2 regions of the Streptomyces sp. NPDC015139 genome follow, and region 1 is predicted to be linked to the other one. Evidence: riboswitches for the same ligand, from Rfam matches in the RefSeq annotation. Region 1 holds a riboswitch; the other holds the start of a gene.

Region 1 (4,602 bases):
GGGACGCCCACGAGGACGACGGTACCGGCGAGGTCGCGGGCGTAGAAGGCCTGCTTGTACGTCTCGGGGCGGCCGACGGCCTCGATGACGACGTCGGCGCCGAAGCCTCCGGTGAGTTCGCGGATCGCCTCGACCGGGTCCGTCGTGCTGGAGTTGACGGTGTGGGTGGCGCCCAGCGTGCGGGCCTTCTCCAGCTTGCGGTCGTCGATGTCCACGGCGATGATCCGGGCCGCGCCGGCCAGGTTCGACCCGGCGACGGCCGCGTCACCGACACCACCGCAGCCGATGACGGCGACCGAGTCGCCGCGGCCGACACCGCCGGTGTTGATGGCGGCGCCGATCCCGGCCATCACCCCGCAGCCCAGCAGTCCGGCGACCGCCGGGGAGACGGCCGGGTCGACCTTGGTGCACTGTCCGGCGGCCACCAGCGTCTTCTCGGCGAACGCGCCGATGCCGAGGGCCGGGGAGAGTTCCTGACCGGTGGCGGCGAGCGTCATCTTCTGCGAGGCGTTGTGGGTGTTGAAGCAGTACCAGGGGCGGCCGCGCAGACAGGCCCGGCAGGCGCCGCACACGGCACGCCAGTTGAGGACGACGAAGTCCCCGGGCGCCACGTCGGTGACACCCTCGCCGACCGACTCCACGACACCGGCGGCCTCGTGGCCGAGCAGGAAGGGGAAGTCGTCGGAGATGCCGCCCTGCTTGTAGTGCAGGTCGGTGTGGCAGACGCCGCAGGCCTGTACCCGTACGACGGCTTCGCCGGGCCCGGGGTCCGGCACCACGATCGTCTCGACCCGTACGGGCTCGTCCTTCCCCGGTGCGATCACGCCGCGTACTTCCTGCGCCATGGCCTGGCCCCTTCCTTCGACATGCCTGACCCGCCGACCCTACGCGCTGTCGATCGGCGGGCGGGACGGACCACGACGACGGACGTGGATCTTTCCGGTCACCGCTCCGGAGCGCCCTGTCCTCCGGCATCCCTGGGGCGCTGAACCCGGGGCACCCCACTCGGTGTTCGCGCCCCCTCGGCGGGCGGAAACGGCGAGGGCCGCCCCGGTCGGGACGGCCCTGCTGCCCGGGTGCGGGCTCAGTGGATGGGGATGGCCGAGGCCAGGCCGAGCACCGGCGCGGCGGGCGCGAGGACCTGCTCCACCTGGTTCAGCTGGTTCAGCTCCTGGAGGTGGTTGAACGCCTGGAGCTGCTGGGAGACCCGCGGGATCTTCGCCTGGTCCTGCGCGGGGATGCCGCTGACGGCCAGCGAGTCCAGCGTGTTCACCGCGCCGAGCTTGTCGACCAGCGGGGCGCCGCCGGCCGCGTTCGCCGACGATGCGGCGAGGCCGGTGATACCGGCGGCCAGGGCGACCGCGGCGGCGATGCGTCGTGTTGAGATCATGCCTTCAGCAACGGTTCCGGGGCCCGGCCGGACACGGGCGGCGGGCCGCGCTCACCCGTGAGGCGGAGCACCCGTCCTGCGCTTGCCGAGGCCGCCGGGCCGGAGGAGTCTCGGAGGTGAGGCCCGCGCGGCCCGTTCCTCATCGGGCCGCGGGCGCCTGAAGGAGGTCACCATGGGCACCGCGACAGGCCGCGACTTCGACGCCGAGACGCTGCGCCGGGGCATCGAAGGGAACACCGGGAACACCCTTCTGTCCCTCTACGCCGACGACGCGGAGATCCGTATCGTCGACCACAACCACCAGCCGAGCGAGCCCACCGTGCTGCGGGGCCGGGGTCAGATCGCCGAGTTGCTGGACGACATCTACAGCCGCGACATGACGCACAAGCTGGAGCAGTGCGTCGTGCAGGGCGACCACGCCGCGTTCAGCGAGTCCTGCCAGTACGGGGACGGCACCCGGGTCATCGCCGAGTCGATGGTCACCCTGCGCGACGGCAAGATCACGAACCAGCTGCTCATCCAGGCCTGGGACGAGTAGGAGCGGCCCGGCATGGCAGGCGGCACGAGGAGGATCGCCAGGGTCCAGGTCAGCACGCGAGTGACCTGGACCCTGTCGGCCCGGGCGGTACTCGGCCGGGTGCCCCGCACCCGTACGCGCCGCGGAGCGCCCGCCCTCACGGTGCGGCTGCCGGTGTCGTCCGCCCTGGTCCGGTCGGTGCTGGCAGGCATGCGCGCGCGTCCTTCGCTGCCGCGTGGCCCGAGGGGACGGCGGACCCGGCCGCGCTGAGCGACGGGGCGGATCCCCTGCCGACCCCCTCGGTTACGCTGTACCCGGCCGTGACTGGCGCTGAGGTGGAGAACCACCGGGGAGCGGCCTTCGGTGGATGCCGCGCGCCTGGGCGAGGAGAGTCGATCCAGCTCAGGAGTGTGCAGCATGACCCAGGCCCGTCTGATGGACGGTACCGCCCTCGCCCGCCGCATCGTCGAGGACACCGCGAAGAAGGCCGCCGACCTCACCGGGCGCACCGGCAGCGCGCCGTGTCTGGCGACCGTGCTCGTCGGCGAGGACCCGGCGTCCGTGACGTACGTCCGCATGAAGCAGAACCGCTGCCGGAAGGCCGGGATCGAATCGCGTCACGTGGCCCTGCCCGCGGCCACGACCACCGCCGAACTCGTCGCCACGCTGCGGGAATTGTCCGCCGATCCGGGGGTGCACGGCATCCTGCTCCAGCATCCGGTGGGCGACCACGTCGACGAGCGCGCGGCGTTCGAGGCGATCGCCCCGGAGAAGGACGTCGACGGTGTCACCTTCGCCTCCTTCGCCACGATGAGCTTCGGCCTGCCCGGCTTCGTCTCCTGCACGCCCGGCGGGATCGTGCGGCTGCTCGACGAGTACGGCGTCGACCCGGCCGGGAAGAGGGCCGTGGTGGTGGGCCGCAGCGCGATCCTCGGCAAGCCGGTGGGGATGCTGCTGCTGGCCCGGGACGCCACGGTGACGTACTGCCACTCGCGCACCCGGGACCTCTCGGCGGCCGTCCGCGAGGCGGACATCGTCGTCGCCGCCGTCGGCCGCCCGCGGCTGATCCGCGGGCAGGACATCAAGCCCGGCGCGGTCGTGATCGACGCCGGCTACAACGCGGGGAACGTCGGCGACGTCGACTTCGACTCGGCCGTGGAGCGGGCCTCGCTGATCACGCCGGTGCCGGGCGGTGTGGGTCCGATGACGATCGCCACGCTGCTGGAGCAGACCGTCGACGCCGCCGCCCGGCAGCTCGGGGTGTGATCAGCGCATCCAGGCGCTGTAGCCCATGACGTCCCCGGCCTTCACCCCGTAGCCGGGGTCGTCCTCGGTGAAGGTGTCCTCCATGCCGAGGACGGCGCCGGTGCGCGGTTCCAGGACGAGCATGTGCCGGATGCCGCGGGCGTCGTAGGCGTACGCGTGGCCGGGGCGGCCCAAGCGGTCGGTCACCTCGCCGACGGGGCGCAGCCCGCCGGTCTTCGCGAACAGGTGGACGAGGGCCGCCGACTCGCGGGCGCCGAGGGTCCAGTGGTCGAGCAGTTCCGCGGTGGCGTCGAGGAGTTCGGCGGTGCTCAGCGGGGCCGTGCTCCGGTCGGTCTGGGGGCGGACTACCTCGGTCAGGTAGGCGTTCAGCGCCGCCGCGGTGTGCGGTGGGGGCGCCTCGGGCGGGGCGTCGCTCCACATAGGCGGGTAGGTGGTCCGGCTGATCACATGGCCGTCCGCCACCTCGTGCGGCGCGTCGCCCTCCGTGTCGCCCTCGTCGGTGAGGACCGGCCTGCCGGGGCGGCGCGGGTCGGTCGCCACGACCAGTTCGGTGTGGGTGGCGTCCGCGCGCCAGCGCACCACGCGCTCCTCGGGGAGGGTGACGGGGGGCTTGTCGTCGCTCATGCCGAGGCTCCACGACTGCACGTGCGTCCCCTTGCGCAGGCGTGGCGAGCCGCCCGAGGCGGCCGCGTCGGCGAGGGCCGTCATGTCCGTCAGGGGCACGGGCGCGGAGTGGGTGCGGACGGTCAGCGGGCGGGGCGCGGCGACGGCCCGCGGGGTGCCCGCGCCGCCGAGCACGGCGTCGAGGGCGATCGCGAGGACGGCGGAGGTGGCGGCCAGGCCCCAGACCAGCCGGGCGCGCGGAGTACGGCCGGGGGGCGGCGGAAGCAGCCGGCGCCGGGCGCGCGGGGGGCGGCCGGCTGGCGCCGGAAGCGGCCGGGCCCACGGGCGCGGAAGAAGGCGGCCGGCAGGTGCCGCAAGCGGCTCCTCGGTCATCAGTCGCGTGAGCCGCCGCTCGGCACGGTCGTCGAGCGGCCCGTCGCCGAACCGGGGGTGGTCGGCCGGCACCGGGTCGGCGCGGTGGAGGAGTTCGAGTTCGTCAGCCATGTCCGTGGTCCTTGCACAGGGTCGCGTCGGCGGGGACGGGAGTCGGCGCGGGCCGGTCTTCGGGCGGGGCGGACGGGGCGGGGCCCGGCCGGTCGATCTCGGCCCGGAGCCGGCGCCGTGCCCGGTGCAGGCGCATCGTCGCCGCGCGCCTGCCGCAGCCGAGGGCGACCGCGATCTCCTCGGCGCCGAGTTCCTCCCAGGCGGCCAGCCGGAGTATCTCCCGGTCCGCCGGGGACAGCCGGTCCAGGGCCTCGTGCACCCAGGCGCCCGGGGCCTCGGCGTCGGGGCTGTCCACGATGTGCCGGCCGTGCGCGGCCTCGTC
Region 2 (4,602 bases), on a different contig from region 1:
ACCGGCTCGGCCACCGGCACCCCGGTGGCCCGCACCCAGGCCGCGAGCTGGTCGTGGAAGGCCTGCTTGTGGGAGCGCACCTCGGCCAGCACCGGCTCGGACGACGAGCCGAGCTCACCGAAGGCGTTGATCCAGGCGCAGCCGCGGAAGCCGGGTTCGGCGAACCATCCGGCGAGCCAGTCGAAGACCGCGAGCACCCGCTCCCGCGGGTCCCGGACGCCCTCCACATGGGCGGTCAGGCTCTCGCGCCAGCGCCGGTCGCGCCGCCGGAGCACGGCGACCACCAGGTCCTCCTTGGTCGCGAACAGCCGGTAGATCCGCTTCAGAGGCAGTCCGGACGCCTCGCGGACCCGGTCCATCCCGACGGCCTGGATGCCGTGCGCGTAGAACAGCGCCTCCGCCGTGTCCAGGAGCGCCGCCCGGTCCAGGCGGGTCTGTTCCTCGGTGATCGGGGCGGGCATCGGCGTGCTCCTTGACTCTGAGAACGATCGTTCTCTATGTTAGCCGCAGTGATGGAGAACGATCGTTCTCGACTTGAGGAGGCCACCGTGCCCGAAGACCGTCCGCCCTTCCCTCCGTTCACCCTGGAGACCGCCCGCCAGAAGGTGCAGGCGGCCGAGGACGCCTGGAACACCCGCGACCCCCACCGGGTGGCCCTGGCGTACACACCGGACTCGGTCTGGCGGAACCGGGACCGGTTCCTCACCGGCCGGGAGGAGATCGTCGCCTTCCTGACCGAGAAGTGGGAGCGCGAACTCGACTACGCGCTGCGCAAGAGCCTGTGGAGCTTCCACGAGGACCGGATCGCCGTCCGCTTCCAGTACGAGTGCCACGACGCCGACGGGCAGTGGTGGCGCTCCTACGGCAACGAACTGTGGGAGTTCGACGAGCACGGGCTGATGCGCCGCCGCGAGGCCAGCATCGACGACGTCGCGATCCGCGAGTCCGACCGGCGCATCCTCGGCCCCCGCCCCGCCGCCGAGCACGGCACCGACATCCCGCTGCACTGACCTCACGGCCTCGCCCGGACGCGTCGGTCGCCCGCTTCCCGCGCTCGCTCGCATGGTGGACGTGGGATCTCACGGCTCCGGCCCGCCGGGTAGGCTGATCAGCGGGCCGTGACTGGCGCGCTGGGATGGGACCGACCATCGGGGAGCGGCCCGAGCACGAATGAGTGCCGTGCGCCTGGGCCGAACCGAACACGCCGAACGCCACGTCCGGAGGTCCCCATGCCAGAGCAGCATCTCTCCACCGAGTCCACCGCCTTCCGCGCCGCTCTCGACGTCGTCCGCGCCGTCGAGCCGCGGGTCGCCGACGCCATCGGCCAGGAGGTCGCCGACCAGCGCGCGATGCTCAAGCTCATCGCCTCCGAGAACTACGCCTCCCCGGCGACCCTCCTCGCGATGGGCAACTGGTTCAGCGACAAGTACGCCGAGGGCACCGTCGGCCGCCGCTTCTACGCCGGCTGCCGCAACGTCGACACTGTGGAGGCCCTGGCCGCCGAGCACGCCCGCGAGCTCTTCGGCGCCCGGCACGCCTACGTCCAGCCGCACTCCGGCATCGACGCCAACCTCGTCGCCTTCTGGGCCGTCCTCGCCGACCGGGTCGAGGTGCCCTTCCTGGCGAAGACCGGCGTCCGCCAGGTCAACGACCTGAGCGAGGCCGACTGGGCCGAACTGCGCCAGGCCTTCGGCAACCAGCGCATGCTCGGCATGTCCCTGGACGCCGGCGGCCACCTCACCCACGGCTTCCGCCCGAACATCTCCGGCAAGATGTTCGACCAGCGCTCCTACGGCACGGACCCGGCCACCGGCCTCATCGACTACGAGGCCCTGCGCGCCCAGGCCCGCGAGTTCAAGCCGCTGATCATCGTCGCCGGCTACTCCGCCTACCCGCGGCTCGTGAACTTCCGGATCATGCGCGAGATCGCCGACGAGGTCGGGGCGACCCTGATGGTCGACATGGCCCACTTCGCGGGTCTCGTCGCCGGCAAGGTCCTCATCGGCGACTTCGACCCGGTCCCGCACGCCCAGATCGTCACCACCACCACCCACAAGTCGCTGCGCGGCCCGCGCGGCGGCATGGTCCTGTGCGACGACTCCCTCAAGGACCAGGTCGACCGCGGCTGCCCGATGGTGCTCGGCGGTCCGCTCCCGCACGTCATGGCCGCCAAGGCGGTCGCGCTCGCCGAGGCCCGGCAGCCCGCCTTCCAGGACTACGCCCAGCGCATCGTCGACAACTCCCGCGCCCTGGCCCAGGGCCTCATGCGGCGCGGCGCCACCCTGGTGACCGGCGGCACGGACAACCACCTCAACCTCATCGACGTCGCCACCTCCTACGGCCTCACCGGCCGTCAGGCCGAGGCCGCCCTCCTGGACTCGGGCATCGTCACCAACCGCAACGCCATCCCCGCCGACCCCAACGGCGCCTGGTACACCTCCGGCATCCGCATCGGCACCCCCGCCCTGACCACCCGTGGTCTCGGCACCGCGGAGATGGACGAGGTCGCCGGTCTCATCGACCGCGTCCTCACCACCACCGAGCCGGGCACCACCAGCAAGGGCGCCCCCTCCAAGGCCCAGCACGTCCTCGACCCCAAGGTCTCGGACGAGATCGCCCGCCGGGCGACCGACCTCGTGGCCGGCTTCCCGCTCTACCCGGAGATCGACCTCGCCTGACGAGGCTCCTCCCGCTCCTCCCGCGGCGGCCCGGCACCGCGCCGGGCCGCCGCGCGGCGCGTCGGCACCGGGACCGAGGGCGGGCACCGGCGCGGGTCGCCCTGACGCAGGCCCGCTGTTCCCGACCAGTTCCGAACCGGGCCCCGATACCTGAGAGAATGGTGGACATGGCCACTGACCGACCCCGCGTGCTCTCCGGAATCCAGCCCACCGCAGGCTCGTTCCACCTCGGCAACTACCTCGGCGCCGTCCGCCAGTGGGTGGCCCTGCAGGAGACCCACGACGCGTTCTACATGGTCGTAGACCTGCACGCGATCACGGTTCCCCAGGACCCGGCCCAGCTGCGCGCCAACACCCGGCTCGCCGCCGCCCAGCTGCTGGCCGCCGGCCTCGACCCGGACCGCTGCACGCTCTTCGTGCAGAGCCATGTCCCCGAGCACGCCCAGCTCGCCTGGGTCATGAACTGCCTCACCGGCTTCGGCGAGGCCTCCCGCATGACCCAGTTCAAGGACAAGTCCGCCAAGCAGGGCGCCGACCGGGCCTCCGTCGGCCTGTTCACGTACCCGATCCTCCAGGTCGCGGACATCCTGCTGTACCAGGCCAACGAGGTGCCGGTCGGCGAGGACCAGCGCCAGCACATCGAGCTGACCCGCGACCTCGCCGAGCGGTTCAACGGCCGCTTCGGCCAGAGCTTCACCGTCCCGAAGCCGTACATCCTCAAGGAGACGGCGAAGATCTACGACCTGCAGGACCCGACGATCAAGATGAGCAAGTCGGCGTCCACGCCGAAGGGCCTCATCAACCTCCTCGACGAGCCGAAGGCGACGGCGAAGAAGGTCAAGAGCGCGGTCACGGACACGGACACCGTGATCCGCTACGACGCCGAGCACAAGCCGGGCGTGTCGAACCTGCTCACCATCTACTCCACGCTCACCGGCCGGACGATCGCCGAGCTGGAGCAGGACTACGAGGGCAAGATGTACGGCGCGCTCAAGACGGACCTCGCCGAGGTCATGGTCGAGTTCGTGACGCCGTTCCGCGAGCGCACCCAGCAGTACCTGGACGACGCCGAGACCCTCGACTCGATCCTCGCCAAGGGCGCGGAGAAGGCCCGCGCGGTCGCCGCGGAGACCCTGGCGCAGGCGTACGAGCGGGTGGGCTTCCTGCCGGCGAAGCACTGAACGCCACCGAGGCGTACGACCGCACACACGTCCCCACGGGCGGAGCGCTGCACATCACTTCCGCTGCGCCTGCCCACAGGACGGTCATGGCCGTACAGTCGATAGCCGGACGACTGAGAACACAACAGACGCGACGACAGGAGACGACGTGGGGACCGTAACGATCGGCGTGTCGATCGCGGTCCCGGAGCCTCACGGCAGCCTGCTCCAGGAGCGGCGCGCGGGCTTCGGCGACGCCGCTGCTCACGGCATCCCCACGCACGTCACGCTGCTGCCGCCGACCGAGGTCGACGCGACCGGTCTGCCTGCCGTCGACGCCCACCTCACGGCGGTCGCCGCGGCCGGCCGGCCGTTCCCGATGCGGCTGTCCGGCACGGGCACGTTCCGGCCCCTCTCCCCGGTCGTCTACGTCCGGATCGTCCAGGGCGCCGAGGACTGCACCTGGCTTCAGCAGCGGGTGCGCGACGCCTCCGGGCCCGTCGCGCGCGAGCTGCAGTTCCCGTACCACCCGCACGTCACGGTCGCGCACGGCATCGACGACGCGGCGATGGACCGCGCCTTCGAGGAACTGGCGGGCTTCGAGGCCGAGTGGCCCTGCACCGGGTTCGCGCTCTACGAGCAGGGCGCCGACGGGGTGTGGCGCAAGCTGCGGGAGTACGCCTTCGGCAGTTCCGTGGTGCCCCCGCAGGCGGGCCACGCGGACGTCGGACGCGGGACGATCGCCAGCCGCTAGGCCGCCCGCG

Evidence for each region. A riboswitch is a leader RNA that binds a small molecule or an ion and turns the genes downstream of it on or off. The one in region 1 is predicted to bind ZMP and ZTP.
Region 2: it holds a riboswitch for ZMP and ZTP, as region 1 does, so the genes downstream of both, ACF08B_RS11885 (glycine hydroxymethyltransferase) here and ACF08B_RS03555 (bifunctional 5,10-methylenetetrahydrofolate dehydrogenase/5,10-methenyltetrahydrofolate cyclohydrolase) in region 1, are expected to answer to the same signal.

The regions. Positions count from the first base shown of each region.
Region 1 covers NZ_JBIBUW010000001.1:797,968-802,569, reverse strand. Annotated here, with positions in the region: gene ACF08B_RS03575 (S-(hydroxymethyl)mycothiol dehydrogenase) at 1-845, opposite strand, end outside; gene ACF08B_RS03570 (hypothetical protein) at 1,085-1,390, opposite strand; gene ACF08B_RS03565 (nuclear transport factor 2 family protein) at 1,563-1,928, shown strand; gene ACF08B_RS03560 (hypothetical protein) at 1,941-2,177, shown strand; ZMP/ZTP riboswitch at 2,218-2,298, shown strand; gene ACF08B_RS03555 (bifunctional 5,10-methylenetetrahydrofolate dehydrogenase/5,10-methenyltetrahydrofolate cyclohydrolase) at 2,325-3,173, shown strand; gene ACF08B_RS03550 (CU044_5270 family protein) at 3,174-4,280, opposite strand; gene ACF08B_RS03545 (RNA polymerase sigma factor) at 4,273-4,602, opposite strand, start outside.
Region 2 covers NZ_JBIBUW010000003.1:687,880-692,481, reverse strand. Annotated here, with positions in the region: gene ACF08B_RS11895 (TetR/AcrR family transcriptional regulator) at 1-461, opposite strand, end outside; gene ACF08B_RS11890 (nuclear transport factor 2 family protein) at 549-1,010, shown strand; ZMP/ZTP riboswitch at 1,109-1,198, shown strand; gene ACF08B_RS11885 (glycine hydroxymethyltransferase) at 1,230-2,678, shown strand; gene trpS (tryptophan--tRNA ligase) at 2,846-3,859, shown strand; gene ACF08B_RS11875 (2'-5' RNA ligase family protein) at 4,008-4,592, shown strand.